Regions from separate parts of the Paenisporosarcina sp. TG-14 genome, predicted to be linked through region 2. Evidence: predicted binding sites of a transcription regulator. Region 2 holds the regulator's gene; the other holds the start of a gene.

Region 1 (10,418 bases), on a different contig from region 2:
CATCGCGCTTAGCAATCCCGGTTCCACCCGTCGTAATAATGGCATCCACACTTTCATTCTTAAGCCACACTGATAAAATTTCTCCAATACTTTCAGAGTCGTCTTTCCTCACTTCATATGCCACTACTTCTAGTTCGTGATCTAGAGCGAGTTGATGCACAAGTGCTCCACTTTGGTCGGTGTGCTTCGTCCTTGTATCACTAACCGTTAAAACAGCAATTCGAATCTGTCTATCTAATTGAAATGATTGCGACATTTAGGTACCTTCCTCTCGTATTTAACCGAACAACTGATGATACAGCTTCCGACCTTCCGAAACATTTCTAATACCATGGATGAGAAGACGACCATTGCCGAACAGTACCATACGGTGATCGAATATATATAACTCGACAAAATAAGGTGTACGCTTCACAGGAACTTGCATGTGTCTGCCAATTGTTTCTGCGTCATCTAAGGTAATAGGACGTTGTGGATCAGGCAGTACTTGTACCGCATCTCGTCCGCACAGAACAGCATAGGACGGACTTTTTGACAAATGCAGTGACGGGAATGTCGGCTGAATACCACATGTTTCACAGTGCTCATTTTGAATGCGGGAAATGCCGATATCCAACTGTGTATTTTCCCATAAGTTAAAGTGATGCACTTTTTTACGCATAGCTTCCCTGTTTCCGCTCAACCACTTCATTGCCTCCGCGCATTGCAAGGCAGCCGTGATCTGTACAGCAGGCGAAATAATACCTGTTGTGTCACACGTTTCATTGATAGCGGGTAGGACAGGAATTAAGCAACGAAAGCAAGCCGATTCAGCTGGTACGAAAGGAAAGATAACACCTGAGCTCCCTACGCACGCGCCGTAAATCCAGGGTACTCTATGTTTCACGGCTGCATCATTGATTAACAGCCGTGTTTCAAAGTTATCAGTTGCATCCATAATGAGCGTGCTAGCAGATGCAAGCTTTTCGATGAGTTGTGCATCTAGATTGTCAAGATAAGTGTATAACCGGACGTCTTCACGTATATCTTTCAGGCGTTTTTCTGCAGCAGTCACTTTTGGTAACATCTGCGCAGCGTCTTCTTCCGTGAACAGCTGCTGTCGTTGTAAATTCGACAGCTCTACGTAATCACGGTCGACCAGGTGAATCTCACCAACTCCAGCACGGACTAATGTTTCAACGATGGAAGAGCCGAGTGCACCACAACCAATTACAGTAACCACAGTTTTCTCAATATTTATCTGCCCTTGAGTTCCTATTGGTTTAAATAAAGTTTGTCTTGAATAACGTTCATCCACTGAAAGTCACTCCTTTCAATTAACTTAAGAGCACTTTCTCATATCCGCCCTTCTTTTCCAATTCAGAAGTGATGTCAGTGAATGTGCCGACATAACGGACATTTTTACCGGTATCATCCTTTACTGCACTTATGTTTAGCCATTGTAGGTACTCTTCGCCACTCTTCTTCTTATTCCAAATTTCTCCCTGCCACATGCCATGCTTTTCAATATCTTTCCACATGCCATAATAAAAGTCAGGAGATTGTCTTTCTGACTTCATCAAGTTAGGGTTCTTACCAATGACATCTTCTTCGTCAAAGCCAGTTAGTTTCGTAAAAGCCGGATTAACCTTCTTGATTATTCCACTAACATCTGTCACTAGAATTCCTTGACCGGTAGAATTAAAGACATCGGAAGCAAGTGTAAGACGGTCCTGATAATACATCCATACAACGAGTACTAGACTTGCCAAAGCTACTTGAGAAAGTAGCATAAAACCAATTGAATATTGACCGGTGATAGAGTAGATTGCCGATAACACAAGCGGTGGAAAGAAACCTCCGAGTCCACCCATCATTGAAACAATTCCATTGACGATTCCGGCCTGTTTGTTGAAATAGAATGGTACCAGCTTAAAGATGACCCCATTTCCAATTCCTGCGCTGACCGCAATTGCCAAAGTGGCGACAGTATATAGACCGATAGATGGAGAGAATGCTAGAACAATTGCTGCAATGGTGTAAACGAAAAATGTCCCCATTAACAGTAATAACGGCTGTAGTTTATCCCCAAGCCAACCACCGACTGGACGAAGGAATGTGGCAACTGCAATGAAACCCGCTGTTCTCATACCTGCATCCACTTTCTCCAATCCGAAACTCGTCACAAGGAAGCTTGGTAGATAAATTGTAAATGCGACAAACGAGCCGAAGGTAATGAAATAAAATAGTGAGAAAAACCATAGTTTTTCATTTTTATAGACGCCTTTAATCTGTTCAAAAATTGGTGTTTTGACTTTTGTTTCATGTCGGTCGCCAAAAAAGAAATTTAAGGCAACGAACACGAGCAAGAGGATTAAATATAACTTTACTGTTGCTGACCAGCCTATTTGAGTTGCGACTAGTGGCGCAGAAAAAGTCGTAATGGCTGTACCAATATTACCTACTCCATAGATCCCATTGACAAGACCATGCTTTTCTTTAGGATAATATTTCGGCAGTGAGGTTACCCCGACAGAGAACACAGCTCCACCAATTCCAAGGAACAAACCACCAATAATTAGATCCATTACTGATGAAGCCTCACTTATGTAAAAGACCGGGAACAAAAGGAGAATAAAACTGATTAGAAAAATAACACGTGCACCAAATATATTTGCATAATAGCCGAGCGGAATTCGTAAAATCGATCCAAGTACGACCGGAATTGCTGTCAAGAGTGCCAATCTTTCCGGTGGAATAGCGATGTCTTCACTTATAAATGGCATAAGCGAGGAAATGATAACCCACACCATAAATCCTACAACTAAGTTCAACGTCTGAAGCGTCAACTGTACCTTCTTAATCATCCAACTCACCTTTTTCACGTGTTTTTCATTACAAGTAATTAATATCGATTCCATGTCTTTATTGTATCTTGTGAAACTATTCTTTTTAATAAGGGAGTCCCCTCACGTTGAAAAGGGAATCCCTTAAAATAAAAAAAAACCACTTCACAAGGAAGCAGTTGGAATTATCTTATGTGATAAGCGTATTCATTTTTACAAATAATTCATCTTGATCTACCGCTTTCATAAGCTTTTCTGCCATTGGGAATAATACCGTTTCTTCTTTCACAAAATGGACAGTTAGTACCTCAAATGCTTCACCTGCATTTCCCGCCACTGTTCTGATATCCTCAAGTGAAAACAAATCGATATTGCCTCGAGTATGGTGGAAGAAATGTCCGATGTAGCCGTCGATTTCTTGGTGTTCTTCTTGTATTCCAACGAGTGGTCCTTGTTCAAAACCGATATAGGTACCCAAGGCAGGAAAGAAATGCTCTTCTTCTTTATCCGTATGGTTCTTTAACGGTTCGACGAATTGAAATAAAAGTTGACGAAGTTGTTTCAATTTTTCACGGCCAACTTCAAGACTCATTCCATCATTCTCGAACTCTAAGACAATAGCATGCCATTCTTCCATTAGGTACGACAAATACTTATGCTCGTTTTCGAGGAGCCGCATACCAGGCTCTGTAAACCGCAGTAATGCTTGTTCAGCCATGGGGAAATCCCTCCCTGTTATCATTTAAAAATTCAACAATTTTTTCTTCATTGCGTATTCAACCAATTCCGGCCGGCTCTTGAGGTTCAGTTTTCCCATAATTTTCGCTTTATGAGCTTCGACCGTTTTAACAGAAATAAAAAGTAATTGAGCAATCTCCTTGTTTCCATAGCCTTTAGCAATCAATGGCAAAACTTCAATTTCACGCTTGGACAGCAATTCAAATGGATCCGACTGCTTAATCTTCTTATCCTTGTTGACGAATTCACGTACGAGGGATGTCGCCATTTTGGGGTGTATGTAAGTACCCCCAGTATGAATCGTTCGGATTGCAAGTATTAATTCCTCATCTGGCGCATTTTTCAGCATATATCCTGAAGCCCCGTTTTTCAACACGTAAAACAAATACTCCTCATCATCGTGCATCGTCAGAATTAGAATTTTCGTATTAGGGAAATCTTCTTTAATCTTGCCGGTGGCAATTAACCCACTTTCCCCTGGCGGCATACTAAGGTCTAAAATTAATATGTCGGGTTGGTGTTTTGCTACCATCCGATATGCTTCAATGCCATCTGAGGCTAAGGCAATCACTTCCATGTCTTCTTGAAAGTTTAGAATCATCGAAAATCCACTACGTACAATCGCGTGATCATCAGCTATGACAATATTTATCATTAGTTCATCCTTCCTTCCGCAAATCTCCCACAGGCACGTACAAACGCACCGTTGTTCCTTTGCCGATACCCGATGACACTTCAAAATCTCCATTCATAATTTCTGAACGTTCACGCATACCAAATAGGCCTAGCCCTGTTCCTATAGGTTTATCTAAAAGATTAAAACCAATTCCTTCGTCTTGCACAATCAAATGAAGTGTATTCCCTTTTTCAAAAAGAAACACTTTTACTACGTCCACTTGAGCATATTTAATAGCGTTTAGCATTGCTTCCTGGCAGACTCTATAAATGACCGTCTCAATTTCACTTCCATACCGCTTTTTTGAGATGTCAGATTTAAAATCTACAATTAAGCCGTAACTCTGTTGAATTCGCTTAAAATGAGAGCGAAATGCTGCTTTTAATCCCAAATCATCAAGCGCAGCTGGGCGAAGTTCCACCGACAAATTCCGAATATCATCTAGAAGCCTTGTCATTGTCGCTTCGGTTTGTTTTATTTTTTTTAGTATTTCTTCTTTAGAAGTCATGTATTTCATTACACGAATGTCGACTAAAGCACTTAGCAACTCTTGAGCTACGCCATCATGCAATTCGCGAGAAATTCTTTTTCGCTCATTTTCCTGAGCTTCTATTACGTGCTTCATCATAGTGTTTTGAGATAGTCTTTCTTGTGTCTTAAATTGCTTTGTCATGTTTCTGAGCATAAACACACGAACGTCGTTTTCTGCATCAATCGTATGAAAAGTGGCCGTGTAAGGTATAACCCCTGCATCTCTCGTCTCCAAATATACTTGGAAAGAAGAAAAATCATCAGGCTGAGAACTGCTTAGATAACAGTTAAGGCAAGTATGAAGATTGGTGTCGCTCGTGTAACCTCTGCAAGACTGACAGAGTGCTCGTTTGGCTCCTTGCAAGAGTTGTGTCAGCACTTCAGGATCGATAATTTTTTCTGCTGCGGGATTTATTGCAATAGCAGTTCCTTCCGGATCAAAAAAGAAAATGGCTTCTGTGCTATTTTCAAACATTTTCATCATCAAGGAATTCAACTGACCATTCTTTGAGGACATCAATTTAGCATCAATTCCTTCCTTCCATCCAGTTTCCCAATTCCCTTCACTGACATTTCAAGCATGCACTGCAATAAATCGTCCGTCATCCGGAGATCTTCACGGAATCCTCCAAGAAGCACACCCGCTACACGACCGTCATGCCATAGCGGTAAAGCTCCGATACTTTTCAGTTTTTCTAGTGTCAAAATCGGATAATTGAACAAATTATCTTTTTCCAAAAAATCGGAAATTGACGACATCAGAAGTGGTTTGCCAGTCTTGAAGACAAGACCTGCAACTCCTCGCCCTGATTGAAGTACAATTTGTTTAAAGCGATTATTAAGATTCCCTGATGCATACTTCCATTTTAGTTCATATTGATTTTCCGCGGTTTCAACTAGCGCTAATGCTATAATATCGCAACCAGTTGCTAAGCGGATACGTTCAATTTCTGTTTGATAGTCCGCTTTATTTGTCATATTAATGTCTCCTATTAAAAAGAAAAGAGGCAAATACCTCTTTCCAATTTAGTTTGTTTTATGTTTCCTGTATAGGATATAACTTCTACCGACATAAATCAATGGAACGCTCCAGACATGTACGAGTCGTGTAAACGGCCAAAGTGCAAAAATAGCAAAACCAGCAAGTACATGAATTTTAAATGACATTGGCACCCCAGACATTAACGCAGGATCTGGACGTAGAAAGAACAAATCACGGAACCAAACCGAAATCGAAGAGCGATAATCGAATTCAGGTTGTACAACATTTGTTACAAGTGTAGCGTACATTCCCATAACGACGATAAATAGAAGTAAGGAATTAACAACTAGATCGGAAGCTGAGCTTAACATCCGGACGCTTCGTATCGTAAAACGTCTAAATGTCAGGATGATCATTCCTAGAAGGGTCATAAAACCGAAAAATCCGCCAACATAAATGGCACCGATGTGATAAAGATGATCATTTACGCCGACTGCATGCATCCATGATTTCGGGATCCCAAGTCCTGAAACATGGCCCAAAATAACTGGGATAATACCCAGATGAAAGAGAATACTGCCAATCATCAATTGTTTCTTTTCAATAAATTCACTTGATTTTGCTGTCCAGTGAAACTGGTCTGTCCGGTATCTATAAATATGACCGAAAATAAATATAGCCATACAAGTGTAAGGGAATATAACCCATAAGAATTGATTAACCATGTTGGGCTGGAGCCCCCTGTTCTATACAAACTTTAAATGTTTCCCGCAGTCCCTTCACGAGATGAAAGTAAGGACTTTCTTGTTTTTTAAGTGAATTCAATAAGTGATAGGTTCCATCCTCAAGAACAGCAATCAACATCCCAAAACTTTCAGGTGCTCGCGAATCTCCAATCCATTCTGCCGCGTACAGAAACTCACACATAAGTGGAAGGAAATCCGATAACTCCTCCTCCGGCATTTCCAGACCGAACATCTCATACATGACTTTTAATTTAGCAAGCATTTGACCACGTTCTTTAGCGTCTTCAAATTTGAAGTATGTCATGAACAATGTACAATCTTTTTGGAAATCAAAGGTTTCAGTATACAGTTCTTTGATATCATCCAGATTTGGGTTTTGCATTAAAGAAAAATACATTTTCACGTGTACATAAGCTGGATGGGTTGAATCAAAAATATCTTCAACAAGTGACGGGTGAAAGTCTAACTTTTTAGGGTAAGAAAGCTGATGGGCAAAAAAACCGAATGAATGCTTATAATCATATAATTTTTCTAGATTAATCACGCCAAATACCTCCGTAGAAATTCTCTTCATATATTTCTTTGCCTGTTTTCATAGCTGTTCCAGTTAGGCTTTGACTCGGGCTCGGACTCGCTGGCCCACAGCCATCACATGATCCTCCTGTATCTCCTCCCATTCCTCCACTTTCATAGCCTTCTGATCCTTGTGCACGGTAAGGATTATTTTGTCCTTCTTTATGTGATGTAGGAATGACGAACCGATCATTGTATTTAGCAATGGCAAGTAGACGGTACATTTGTTCTGTCTGATGGGCTGTCATACCGATACGCTCCAAACGGCTATTATCAAATTCTTTACCTGAAGATAATGCACGCATATAAGACCGCATCATCGCCATCCGTTGAAGAGATTTCTTGACAGTTTCTGTGTCCCCAGCCGTCAGCATGTTTGCAAGGTACTGGATAGGTGTGCGCATTTCTTCAATCGCCGGGAAAATCATATCAGGGTTTTTGATTGAATCTTTCCCTTCAAAATAGTTCATAATTGGGCTTAGAGGCGGTACATACCACACCATCGGCAACGTACGGTACTCAGGATGGAGCGGAAATGCCAATTGATGCTCAATCGCAAGTTTATATACTGGCGAGTTTTGTGCGGCTTCGATCCAATCTTCCGAAATGCCATCTTTCTTTGCTTGCGTAATCATTTCAGGGTCATTTGGGTTTATGAATATGTCACATTGCGCTTTGTAAAGATCCTTTTCATTTGGGGTAGAAGCTGCTTCTAGGACGCGGTCCGCATCGTATAAAAGAACACCGAGATAACGGATACGTCCAGTACATGTTTCAGAGCAAACCGTTGGTAATCCCGCTTCTACGCGTGGAAAGCAGAATGTGCATTTTTCAGCTTTATTTGTCTGCCAGTTGAAGTAGACTTTTTTGTAAGGACAACCCGTCATACAATAGCGCCATCCCCTACAAGCTTCCTGATCAACGAGCACGATTCCATCTTCGTCTCGTTTATACATTGCCCCTGAAGGACATGATGCTACACAGCTCGGATTGAGACAATGTTCACAAAGCCTTGGTAGATAGATCATGAATGACTGCTCAAAGTTGAATTTGATTTCTTCTTCGATTTTTTGAATGTTTGGATCAAGCGGACCCGTTATATGTGCTCCGGCTAAATCATCTTCCCAGTTTGGACCCCATTCGAGGTCCATTTTTTTGCCGGTTATGACGGAATGAGCTCGCGCAACAGGTGAATGATCTAGCTCCCCTGCATTCGTTAAATGTTCGTAATTGTATGTCCATGGTTCATAGTAATCTTTCATTTCAGGCATATCTGGGTTGTAGAAAATTTTCCCAAGTGCCACTTTGGACAATTTATTACCTGATTTAAGTTCAAGTTTTCCTTTACGAAGTTGCCATCCACCTTTGTAAAGCTCTTGATCTTCCCATCGTTTTGGGTAGCCAATACCAGGTTTGGTCTCTACGTTGTTGAACCACATGTATTCTGCACCCTTACGATTCGTCCAAGTGGTTTTACACGTTACGCTACAAGTATGGCAACCGATGCATTTATCCAAATTCATGACCATTGCAATTTGCGCTTTAATTTTCAAGCCAGTTAACCTCCTTCATTTTCCGTACGGCTACGTATTCATCACGCTGGTTCCCAATAGGTCCATAGTAATTGAATCCGTAACTTAGCTGGGCATAGCCTCCAACCATTTGTGTCGGTTTAAGATGGATACGGGTAGGGGCGTTATGACTGCCTCCTCGTGTATCAGTAATCTCTGACCCTGGTACGTTAATGTGTTTGTCTTGAGCATGGTACATGAACATGGTGCCTCGTGGCATGCGATGACTTACAACAGCACGCGCTGTGACAACACCGTTGCGGTTATATACTTCCAACCAATCATTATCATTGATATTATGTGCGTCCGCATCTTCGTTGTTGAGCCAAACAGTTGGACCACCACGGAACAATGTCAACATATGCTGATTATCTTGGTAAGTAGAGTGAATGTTCCACTTGCCATGTGGTGTTAAGTAGCGCAACACTAGTGAGTCCATTCCGCCCTTCACTTTCTTATCATTCGGACCAAAAACCATTGGTGGTAATGTAGGTTTATAAATAGGTAATGCTTCTCCGAACTGTAGGAAGATTTCATGATCAATATAGAAATGCTGTCTTCCAGTTAATGTCCGGAACGGAACGAGACGTTCAATATTTGTTGTAAAAGGTGAGTAGCGACGACCTAACTTGTTTGAACCGCTAAATACCGGTGTTGGAATGACTTCACGCGGCTGTACTGTGATGCTTTCAAAGGTGATTTTCTCTGCTGCTCGGTCTGCAGAAATATCTTTTAGTTCAACACCTGTATCTTTTTCAGCTGATGCATATGCTTTTTGAGATACTCGACCGTTTGTCGCAGACGATAAATTCAAAATAGCATCCGCTACTTGACGTGCTGTCTGAATTTTTGGTAAGCCGTTTTTGATGGTTTCATCATAGAAAGTACCGTTAATCTTTTTAAGTTCTTCATATTCTTCTGCTACTGAGAAGCTAACACCGTGTGCACCGGTTTTCCCGGTAGCCAAATTTGGTCCAAGCGTAATATACTTGTCATAAATTTGTGTATAGTCGCGTTCTACAATGCTGAAGTTCGGCATTGTTTTACCTGGGATGGCTTCAATTTCCCCTTTTGTCCAGTCTTTTACCAGTCCCATAGGCTGAGAGATTTCACTCACGGTATCATGCGCGAGCGGTGTAGTGACTAAATCTTTGTAAACACCTGGAAGATGGGTTTTCGACATTTCCGAGAATTTTTCTGCCAGTTTTTTATAAATGTCCCAATCAGAGCGAGATTCCCATAATGGATTCACCGCTGGATTGAACGGATGAACAAATGGATGCATGTCTGTTGAAGACAAGTCAGTTTTTTCATACCAAGTTGCAGCTGGTAAGACGATATCCGCATAGATGGGTGTAGATGTCATACGGAAATCAATGGCAACCATGAGATCGAGCTTCCCTTCAACATCCTCACGCCAAACGATTTCTTCCGGTTTCTCTTCCACATTTGGTGTCGCAAGAAGCCCGTCAGATGCCCCGAGTAAGTGCTTCATGAAATACTCTTGGCCTTTTGCTGAACTTGAAATGAGATTCGAGCGCCAAATAAAGAGTGTACGCGGGAAGTTTTCAGGTGCACCAGGGTCTTCGACAGAAAATTTAGCTTTACGTGATTTAACTTGTTCAACTGTATGCTTGATAATTTCTTCATTTGAATGTTTGCCTTGCTTCGCAGCTTCTTCAGCAAACAATAAGCTATTTTTATCGAACTGAGGATAGGAAGGTAACCAACCGAGACGCGCCGCCAGTACATTATAATCAGCAGGATGCTGATAGC
Region 2 (10,418 bases):
TTTTAAAAAAACAAGTACTTGTTCATTACGCGTTACATAAACCTTTTACAACACAACCAACAATAAACGTGAAAGAAAAGGCCTCCCAACAGTTTAGTAAACTGATGAAAGACCTTCTCTAAAAGTGGTCATATGCAATTTTTCAAACAAAGAAGTGGTCATCAATGATAGGATGACCGTGAACGTGTCTGAATCAGAAGCCTTCAAGATATACGGAAGATGAATGAGAAGGCGTTAAAAATCATTGCAAAACGCATGTAAAAGACACGAAGACTCTTGAGAAGCTTTTTCTCGGGGGTCTTTTTTCTATATTAAAGAGTTAGTAGAGTTATCTCGTCTCTTATTGAGAAATTGCTCCGACTCCGACCAAGGTGAAATAAACAAAGAATTTAAAGAGTTATTAAATGCTTTTACTTTGTAAATCACCGTTTTTCTAAGAGCCCTCACCGGCTCTTTTTCTATTTTCCATCAAATCTATCAAATACGCTCAACCTTCTGATAAACTGGAACAAACTGCCATAGCATAAAGGAAAACGAAAGCTGGTGATACCATGAACGCATTTTTATTTACCGTGCTCGGCATTTCTTTACTAACCATTATCTTGATTACTGTCTTCGGTTGGAAAACAAAGTCTAACGAGAACCTGATTCTCTTCCAATCACTGCCTTTAACCTTTATCTACAGCTTGCTGTACGTCGGCTTCCCGCTCCAACGCTATTTGTTTCCTGGAGAGGACAGCGAAGGATATGGGATGGGCTTTGTGGTTATGATACCGTCAGGATTGTTTTTGTTTATCTCGATGACGATACTTGGCATTAGAGGCATGACGAAATGGAAAGAAGAGAATGACAAGTTCTTGCTCGTGACGTCACTTGCTTGTGTATCGATTATGATATCTTTGGTCTTTACTCATTTCTTGTACCCGTTTTTGACCCTTTATATACTAGGGAGAAAAGCGGTAAGGAAGTTGAAAGGGCGGAAAGAATCAATTGCATAAATTAAAATGAAGAGCCCTAACCGGCTCTTTTTTCTTATGCCATTACCCAACAAACCACATGGAGCGTGGATGGATACTTATTAACAGAGTCGGAAACTGATGGAGGAAGTTTGACTTGGTCTAGTTGGGTGGAGACTTTTAAGCATTAACTAATACTCCTTACTTATTGTGAGACAAAAAAACCACTAGGGGTTTTTTCTTTTTTATTTATCCATGAATCACTCATAGAGATTGACTCCGAGTGTTTAGTGTATCTAACCCTCCTAGCTTACAAGTGGTTTTCCTACAACCAAACTTTCATCCTGCTCGTTTAAATCAATTTCTTGAGCTTGGTTAATTATTTCATCAATTTCGCTTAAATACATGTCAAATAAATCATTTCCTTTATTAGTATCCTCACAAACAATAGTTGGAAGTATTGTTGTCCTGCCTTTGGAAGGCTTAGACTGAACAGAAATAATATTATCATCAAGTCTATAAAGAGAATAAGAAGGGAAGGAATCACTATAATAAAATCTCAGATTACTCTGCGTTTTCTTTCTTTTTGGTGATTTCTTTTCCTGAGAAATCCTACTCCATGCTTATTCCATTTTTAATATATTACTCTGTAACTCCTCTACTGATGTTTCATACCTTTCAGCTAGTGGCTGAATAAATGAAGACTTAGGTGATAGTAAAATTACTCTTACTTTACAATTGGAACGCACTACTTTATCTCTCAAAAGTTCTATATGTGAATTAGTCCAAGTTCTTCCGTAAACATGATATATATCAATATTACTTGAAGATTTTTTAAAATAATATCTATAATCAATATCGGCAATCTCAGAAAATATCTCAACTATCCCTGTTTTATCAATTGTTCCCTTTAACTTAATTTTTTCGAAAATTAGGTCAACTAATTTTTCTTTTAAATAGTACTCATTCATTATTTCAAAAATTCCTGCAATAAAGAGAGCTGTTGCAATATTACCTGTAATACCGTTCCATAAAGTATTATTGATATACATCTCATTAACAAGAATTACCCCTAAACCTAATGATATCAGTACTAAAGCAATATACTTTATATTAACTTTTCATATAAATAACTCTATATCTAAATAAAAAGGTATACAAAACCCCTTAATTCATTAGAAATTAAGGGGTAGTACACTTTCACTTTATTCAAGTTTTTATTAGTTTTGAAAGCTCTACCATTTTCAGCTCTTTCTAACCACCTCCATTAATTTTGATATACATTTGGAACATTAATTCAATGGCAGGTAGAATACTATGAGCAAATTATGAGCATTACTCATTTTTAAGACAAAACAAAAAGAGCTAAAACCCAGATATATCTAAGGCTCTAGCTCTATTTTTGTTTAAAAAATCTACATCATGCCGCCCATTCCGCCCATGTCAGGCATGCCGCCGCCGCCTGCATTTTTGTCTGGAATTTCTGCAACTACTGCTTCAGTAGTTAATAACATAGCTGCTACAGATGCTGCATTTTGAAGTGCAGAACGAGTAACTTTAGTTGGATCCACGATACCCGCTTCCATCATGTTCACCCATTCACCGTTTGCTGCGTTGAAACCGATACCGATTTCTTCGCGTTTCAAGCGGTCAACAATGATTGAACCTTCAAGACCTGCGTTGTTTGCGATTTGACGAACTGGCTCTTCAAGTGCACGAAGTACAATTTTCACGCCAGTTGCAACGTCGCCAGTTTCAGTAGCCGCTACTTCAGCTACTTTTTTGTAAACGTTCACTAGTGCAGTACCACCACCAGAAACGATTCCTTCTTCAACTGCTGCGCGAGTTGAGTTTAAAGCATCTTCAATACGAAGTTTACGCTCTTTAAGCTCAGTTTCAGTTGCTGCTCCGACTTTAATCACGGCAACACCACCCGAAAGTTTAGCTAAACGCTCTTGTAATTTTTCTTTATCAAATTCAGAAGTTGTTTCTTCTAATTGAGCACGGATTTGGCTTACGCGACCCGTGATTTTTTCTGGATGACCAGCACCTTCAACAATAGTGGTGTTGTCTTTTGTTACAACCACTTTCACTGCACGGCCTAGTTGTGAGATATTAGCAGTCTTTAACTCTAAACCAAGTTCTTCTGTGATAACTTCAGCACCTGTAAGAACAGCGATATCTTCAAGCATTGCTTTACGACGATCACCGAATCCTGGAGCTTTAACTGCTACCGCATTAAATGTTCCACGTAATTTGTTTACAACTAATGTCGCTAACGCTTCGCCTTCAACGTCTTCAGCGATGATGATCAATGGTTTCCCTTCTTGTACCACTTGCTCTAGTACTGGAAGGATTTCTTGAATGCTTGTAATTTTTTTGTCTGTGATTAAGATATATGGATTTTCTAAAACAGCTTCCATTTTTTCTGAATCAGTAACCATGTAAGGAGATGCGTATCCACGATCGAATTGCATTCCTTCAACTACATCAAGTTCAGTTGTGAAGCCTTTTGACTCTTCAATCGTGATAACGCCGTCGTTTCCAACGCGCTCCATCGCTTCAGCAATCAATTGGCCTACTTCTTCATCGCCAGAAGAAATCGATGCTACTTGTGCAATTGATTCTTTGCCTTCGATTTCTTTTGAAATTTCTTTAAGTCCAGTAATTGCTGCTGCAACCGCTTTTTCGATTCCTTTACGGATTCCGACTGGGTTTGCGCCAGCTGTTACGTTTTTTAAACCTTCACGAATCATTGCTTGCGCAAGAACCGTTGCAGTTGTTGTTCCGTCACCAGCGATATCATTCGTTTTAGAGGCAACTTCAGCTACTAGCTTAGCACCCATGTTTTCAAATGCGTCTTCTAGCTCGATTTCTTTAGCAATCGTTACACCATCATTAGTAATAAGTGGTGAACCGAATTTTTTCTCAAGAACAACGTTACGTCCTTTTGGTCCAAGCGTTACTTTAACAGCGTCCGCTAATTTATCTACACCACGAAGCATTGCGCTACGTGCGTCTTCGCTAAATTTAATTTCTTTTGCCATTTTTGTAATCCTCCTAATGAGTTAAATGAAGTTATTAATATTAGCCAATAATAGCTAAAATATCGCTTTCGCGTAAAATTAAAAATTCGTTACCTTCAAATTTCACTTCAGTACCTGAGTATTTAGAGAAGATGATTTTGTCTCCCGCTTTCACATCTAGCTCTACACGCGCGCCGTTTTCAAGTACACGACCAGTCCCAACAGCAATTACTTTCCCTTCCTGTGGCTTCTCTTTAGCAGAGTCTGGAATGACAATGCCGAATGCTGATTTTTCTTCAGACTCGACTAATTCAATTACGATACGATCGCCTAATGGTTTTAACAAGTGAAAACAACCTCCCTGAAATGGTAGTAAATTAATTTATTAGCACTCTCAGTGTATGAGTGCTAACACAGTTCTTATATTAATGAATCGTCTCCACTTTTGCAAGTAGGAACATCGATATTTCTGTATTCTTTGCGGGGCGCATTAAAAAACAATACAATAAGAAAAGAACATCTTTTGATGAAAGGACTTTATTTGTGAAAAAATACAATACAGCGTTTTATTTAATCTTAATTTATGTAATCATGCAATTGTCAGGAATAGTGTTTGCACCTCTTATCTTTGACTTATTAATGAAACAAGACGGAATGGAAATACAACAAGCTAAACTTATGGCAAGTGGTTGGTGGGTATTCATCAGCATGGCTGTGGCAACTCTAATAAGTGTTATCATTATCCGAAAAAACAAATCTTTTTTAAACAATTTAAAAGGCAAGCAGAGTTCAATTGGTGCTTCGATTGGTTGGGGTGTTCTCGGATTTTTCATGGTGTTGTTTGGTCAAGCACTTGCAGCACTTATTGAAAATGCACTTGGTATAGATCCTGGGTCTGAAAATACAGCTGCTTTTATTAAAATTGCAGATGCCGCACCTGTCGCTATATTATCGATTGCGATATTTGCTCCTATTCTAGAGGAACTAATTTTTAGACGCGTAATTTTTGGATCACTTGTCCAAAAGACCAACTTCTTTATTGCGGGGGCTGTAAGTGCGATTGTCTTCGCTATTATCCATTTTGACTTTACCCATATCCTACTGTATGCAGTATCAGGATTCATATTCGCTTTCTTGTATTACAAAACAAGACGTATTATGACTTCAATTATTTCACACATGTTATTAAATGGATTTGTCGTATTGGTCCAATTAAATGCAGATAATATTGAACGTTATCAAAAATATTTAGAAACTCTATCTAACTCACAATAAACTGTTTGACGTAATTGAACACCAGTTTCAAAGTACATAAGAATTTCTCCCGATGAAGCAATCATTGGGAGATTTTTTTATTGCCTATTAATTTATGGCCATTCAAATTGATTTGCCCCCTCAACCCCTTAACAACACTTGGTTGCTATCAAAAAAAAGCCCTCCACCGTTTAATCCGGTGGAAAGCTTTCATTTTGTTACTTCTTCATGTCGTCGATGAGCGCTTGTTGTTCTTCACGTTGACGCCTTTGTTCTGATTTCAAATACTTTTTATAACCAATTCGGGAAACCATAACACTAATCTCATACAATATGAATAACGGCAAAGTTACTAACAAATGCGAGAAAATATCTGGTGGTGTGATAAAGGCTGCAATGACAAATAATACGAAGTATGCATACTTTCTTACTTTCACCATCATCATGGGTGTAACCATTCCAAGACGTGTTAAGAATAACAACACGATTGGTAATTGAAAAATAATCCCAAATGGTACTGTGATTTGAAATAAGAAAGTAAAATATTCATTTATCCCAATAACTTGGTTGATATCTAAATCTGTTGATAATAGTATCATGAAATTAATGACATAAGGAAATAACACTTTGTAGGAAAAGAGAATACCACCTACAAATAAGAAAAACGTAAATGGAATATAACTAAGTGTCGCTTTTCGTTCTGTTTCGTGTAATCCCGGGCTAACAAAACTCCATAATTGATACAAGATGACGGGTGATGTAATCACCATCGCGATAAACATGATAACTTTTAAATAAATCATAATTGGATCGGTAATGGTGAATGCGTTTAACGTTAATGATTTCGCTTCTTCACTATACTGTAAAAAGTGTATTAAAGGCTTGGCTAAAAAAAAGCTACCAAGTACTGCAATAACAAAGAAAACGACGGTAATCATCAGTCGTTTTCTTATTTCATCTATATGTTCAATGAGTGTTAAATCTTTTTCATTCATCGGATTGGTCATCCTAACTTACTTCAGTTCATCATTTTGAACGTCTTTTTTCTTTTTATCAACTGCATCGTCATCATCTACTAACCCTTTTGTTGCATTTTTAAACTCACGTAAAGAAGAACCAAAAGCTTTACCAAGTTCAGGTAACTTTTTAGGACCAAACACAAGTAACGCGACAACACCGATAATTATAAAACTTAATGGACCTGGCATTGAAAATACCTCCTTATAGTGTGATTTAAGTTTAACGTATTTAGCATCTATACGCTATTGCTTCTATGAACGAAGTGTGAACGTTTCTTCGTCTTGTTTTATGCTGTAAATTAGGGTTTGCAATTCGACAGACAGATCAATTGTGTGAATACGAATTGAATCAGGTACAGTCAATCTAACCGGAGTGAAATTGAGAATTCCTTTAACCGACGTTTTTATTAGACGGTCTGTTACTTCTTGAGCCGCACGAGATGGCACTGTCAAGATTACGAGTTCAATCCCATATTGTTGTATTTTTTCTTCTAACTTACTTGGCTCAAAAACGGGAATATTACTCATTATCGTCCCATCTTCCGTTGCACTCGTATCAAATGCCACCACAATTCGGGTGTTATGATTTTTGTGGAAATTATATTTTAGAAAAGCTGTACCTAAACTGCCTACACCAATTAATGCGACATTCGTCTCTTCGTCTTGGTCGAGCGTTTGACGAAAAAACTCAAGCAAGTGTTGGACTTCGTAGCCATAGCCTTTTTTACCTAATGCGCCAAAATGTGAAAAATCACGACGAATTGTAGCAGAATCAATTTTCATCGCTTCACTTAGTTCTTGTGAAGAAACACGCTTCTTACCCGCGTTTGAGAAGTTTTGGATGAAACGATAATAAAGAGGTAATCTTTTTGATGTAGCTTGTGGAATTTTAAGCGGTTCTTGTTTCATGTTGTTCCTCCTGCACTCAAGCGAAATCGCTTTCATCTTACATTACTACGTGAAAGAAGTAAAGTTCAGTCGTTGCACGAGTCACGAGCATCCTTTACACTAAGTGAGAACTGAGGTGGAATATATGATTGTATTACAAGTGAATCAATTACATAAATCGTTTGGTATCGATGAAATCTTAAGCGGGGCCAAACTAGAAATAAATCATCGTGACCGTGTGGCTCTCGTAGGTCGAAACGGAGCTGGGAAGTCCACACTCCTTAAAATTATTGCAGGTGAAATGTCTTATGATTCTGGAGATATTATCATTCCAAAAGATACTAAAGTTGGCTATATGGAGCAACATGCTGGCATCGATTCAGATTTGTCGATTTGGGATGAGATGATGACCATTTTTGAGTATCACCATGTGGCTGAACTAAAATTACGCTCATTGGAACGTCAAATGGCAGATTCTACCGTATATGATGATGCCGATTCCTATGCACGCATCATGTCTGACTATGACTTATTACAAGTAGCCTTTAAGGACTCCGGTGGTTACCAATACGAAGCTGATACACGTGCTGTCTTACACGGGATGCAATTCTTCCCCGAAGAATACGATAAACCGATACAGTCGTTATCTGGTGGTCAAAAAACACGTTTGGCATTAGCCAAATTATTATTAACTAAACCAGATCTGCTCATTCTTGATGAACCGACTAACCATTTAGATATCGACACACTCAGTTGGTTAGAGCGTTATCTGCAAGGTTACCCTGGTGCCATATTAATCGTTTCTCATGACCGGTATTTCCTTGATCAAGTTGTGAACTTTGTTTACGAAGTATCTCGTCATAAAGTGAAACGCTTTGTCGGAAATTATAGCAAGTACTTGGATGAAAAGGCAAAAACGTATGAACGGGATATGAAAACTTTTGACCGTCAGCAAGCAGAAAAAGAGAAACTTGAAGACTTTGTACAACGTAATTTAGCTCGTGCTTCTACAACTAAAATGGCTCAGTCTCGTCGAAAAGTTCTGGAGAAAACGGACTGGATGGGTTCACCGAATGGTGATGAAAAATCAGCAAAATTTGGTTTTTCTATTGATCGCCAAAGTGGCAACGACGTATTAAAATTAGAAGAATTAACGGTAGGTTATTCTGGTAAGCCGGTGTCCAAAGATGTAGATCTTCGGATTTTTCGTGAAGACCGAATTGCTTTAGTTGGACCAAATGGTGTAGGGAAATCTACATTACTCAAAACAGTTGTTAAAGATATTCCCCCTATTGCTGGATCAATTCATTACGGGACCAATGTTCAATTTGGTTACTATGATCAACAACAAGCTAAACTAACAGGTAATCGGTCCGTATTAAAGGAATTATGGGATGATTGGCCATTGATGAATGAAAAAGATGTTCGTAATGTTTTGGGTCGTTTCCTATTCAGTGGTGATGATGTGACCAAAACAATTTCCTCTTTATCGGGTGGCGAAAAAGCCAGAGTCGCTTTAGCTAAACTCATGATGTTAAAAGCAAACACTCTTATTCTCGATGAACCGACCAACCACTTAGATCTTGATAGTAAAGAAGTGCTCGAAAACGCATTAATTGATTACCCAGGAACTATTCTTTTCGTCTCACATGATCGCTATTTTATTAACAGGATTGCCACTAAAGTTATTGAGCTATCAGGTGACGGGGCATTTGAATATTTAGGTGATTATGATTACTACGTGGAAAAGAAAAAAGAACTAGAAGAAATTCGATTAGAACAAACGGGTCCTCAAGAAGTAGGAGCTGCGACCACGAAGCAATCCACTTCGACCATTGATAAAGAGGCGAAAAAAAGGGAACGACAAATTTCAAGACGCTTAGAAGAATTAGAAGCTCAATTACAAACAATTGAAGTTAGCATTAGTGCTGTTGAGGAAAAATTGTGTGATCCAGCCATTTTCCAAGACCATGAGCAACTATTAACTCTTCAAAAAGAGCTCGAAGCTTTTAAAGAGGAACAAGAAGTGTTAATGATGGAATGGATGGAATTAGAAGAAGAATTAGAAATATTATAATTAATAGCGCATGCTTCAACATGCGCTATTTTCTTGCAATTTTTTACCCATATATATAGGTCAAGTACAAATTTCGACATTTTTCTTTCCACATATTTATTCACAAACTAAAGCTTGATATATCAATCTATCAACAGACTTATCCACACTATCCACAGGTGAAATTTTTTTTATCTACAATTCAATATGAATAACCTACCACTACATATTGAATTCAACTAACTTATGCACAGGTTATCCACAAATTGTGCATAAGTACAGATGTTCTCTATTGACAGCGCCTTGTATTTTTGTTAAAAAAGAATCGATTCTCTTCAATGAGAGAATCGATTCTTGTTAATTCCAGTCGAATAAAGGCATACCTGGTTTTCCGTTCATGGACATCGAGCTTTTATGTCCTTTTTCGAACATAACTGAACCCGCTGCTGCAATCATCGCAGCATTATCTGTACATAAAAACAGAGGAGGGACAGTAAATGTGATGCCTTCTTTAGCAAAGGTATCTTTTAACGATTTTCGTAATCCTTTGTTTGCAGAAACACCGCCTGCAGCAATCACATGTTTCACCTTAAATTCTCTAGCAGCGCGTAATGTTTTACCAGTGAGTACTTCTACCACACTTGCTTGGAAACCTGCAGCTACGGCTTGTGGTTTAACCACTTCCCCACGCTGTTCGGCATTATGCATATAATTTATTACTGAGGATTTAAGTCCACTAAAGCTAAAGTCATAGGAATCTTGTTCTAACCAAATCCGTGGAAATGCAATTGCTTCTCCGCCTTCATGTGCCAGTCGGTCAATATGAGGACCACCTGGATAGGGCAGTTTTAATACTCTAGCTACTTTGTCATATGCCTCACCTGCAGCGTCATCACGTGTTTCTCCAATTAACTCAAATGAACCATGATTTCGCATCAAGACGATTTCTGTGTGTCCTCCTGAAACAACAAGAGCTAGTAAAGGGAATTGCATCGGTTCTACTAACTGGTTCGCGTAAATATGTCCCGCTATATGATGAACACCAACAAGAGGCAATCCATTAGCGAATGCAAATGCCTTCGCTGCGTTAATACCTATTAATAGTGCCCCTACAAGCCCTGGACCCTCTGTAACTGCAACTGCATCTATGTCACTTGGTTGCATGTTTGCTTGCTTGAGCGCTTCTTCAATGACAATGGTGACTTGCTCTACATGATGA

Evidence for each region. Region 2 encodes Rex, which represses fermentation and respiration genes when NADH is low (regulators of the CRP and FNR family bind a similar motif). Its sites were predicted from a motif close to TTGTGAAATATTTCACAA; they were not measured.
Region 1: C406_RS19655 (nitrate/nitrite transporter) is a predicted target of Rex. The motif match lies at 2,915-2,932, and genes of this name have one in related genera.

Annotation. Positions count from the first base shown of each region.
Region 1 covers NZ_AMGD01000056.1:2,179-12,596, reverse strand. The annotation lists gene C406_RS0114700 (MogA/MoaB family molybdenum cofactor biosynthesis protein) at 1-256, opposite strand, end outside; gene C406_RS0114695 (ThiF family adenylyltransferase) at 278-1,297, opposite strand; gene C406_RS19655 (nitrate/nitrite transporter) at 1,317-2,846, opposite strand; gene C406_RS0114685 (hemerythrin domain-containing protein) at 3,016-3,543, opposite strand; gene C406_RS0114680 (response regulator transcription factor) at 3,568-4,215, opposite strand; gene C406_RS0114675 (ATP-binding protein) at 4,223-5,287, opposite strand; gene C406_RS0114670 (GAF domain-containing protein) at 5,287-5,748, opposite strand; gene narI (respiratory nitrate reductase subunit gamma) at 5,797-6,477, opposite strand; gene narJ (nitrate reductase molybdenum cofactor assembly chaperone) at 6,470-7,042, opposite strand; gene narH (nitrate reductase subunit beta) at 7,035-8,624, opposite strand; gene C406_RS0114650 (nitrate reductase subunit alpha) at 8,614-10,418, opposite strand, start outside.
Region 2 covers NZ_AMGD01000015.1:3,224-13,641, reverse strand. The annotation lists gene C406_RS0105245 (hypothetical protein) at 552-998, shown strand; gene C406_RS0105235 (hypothetical protein) at 1,580-2,008, opposite strand; gene groL (chaperonin GroEL) at 2,372-4,003, opposite strand; gene groES (co-chaperone GroES) at 4,044-4,328, opposite strand; gene C406_RS0105220 (CPBP family intramembrane glutamic endopeptidase) at 4,526-5,257, shown strand; gene tatC (twin-arginine translocase subunit TatC) at 5,455-6,231, opposite strand; gene C406_RS0105210 (twin-arginine translocase TatA/TatE family subunit) at 6,250-6,444, opposite strand; gene C406_RS0105205 (redox-sensing transcriptional repressor Rex) at 6,508-7,164, opposite strand; gene C406_RS0105200 (ABC-F family ATP-binding cassette domain-containing protein) at 7,289-9,220, shown strand; gene tsaD (tRNA (adenosine(37)-N6)-threonylcarbamoyltransferase complex transferase subunit TsaD) at 9,557-10,418, opposite strand, start outside.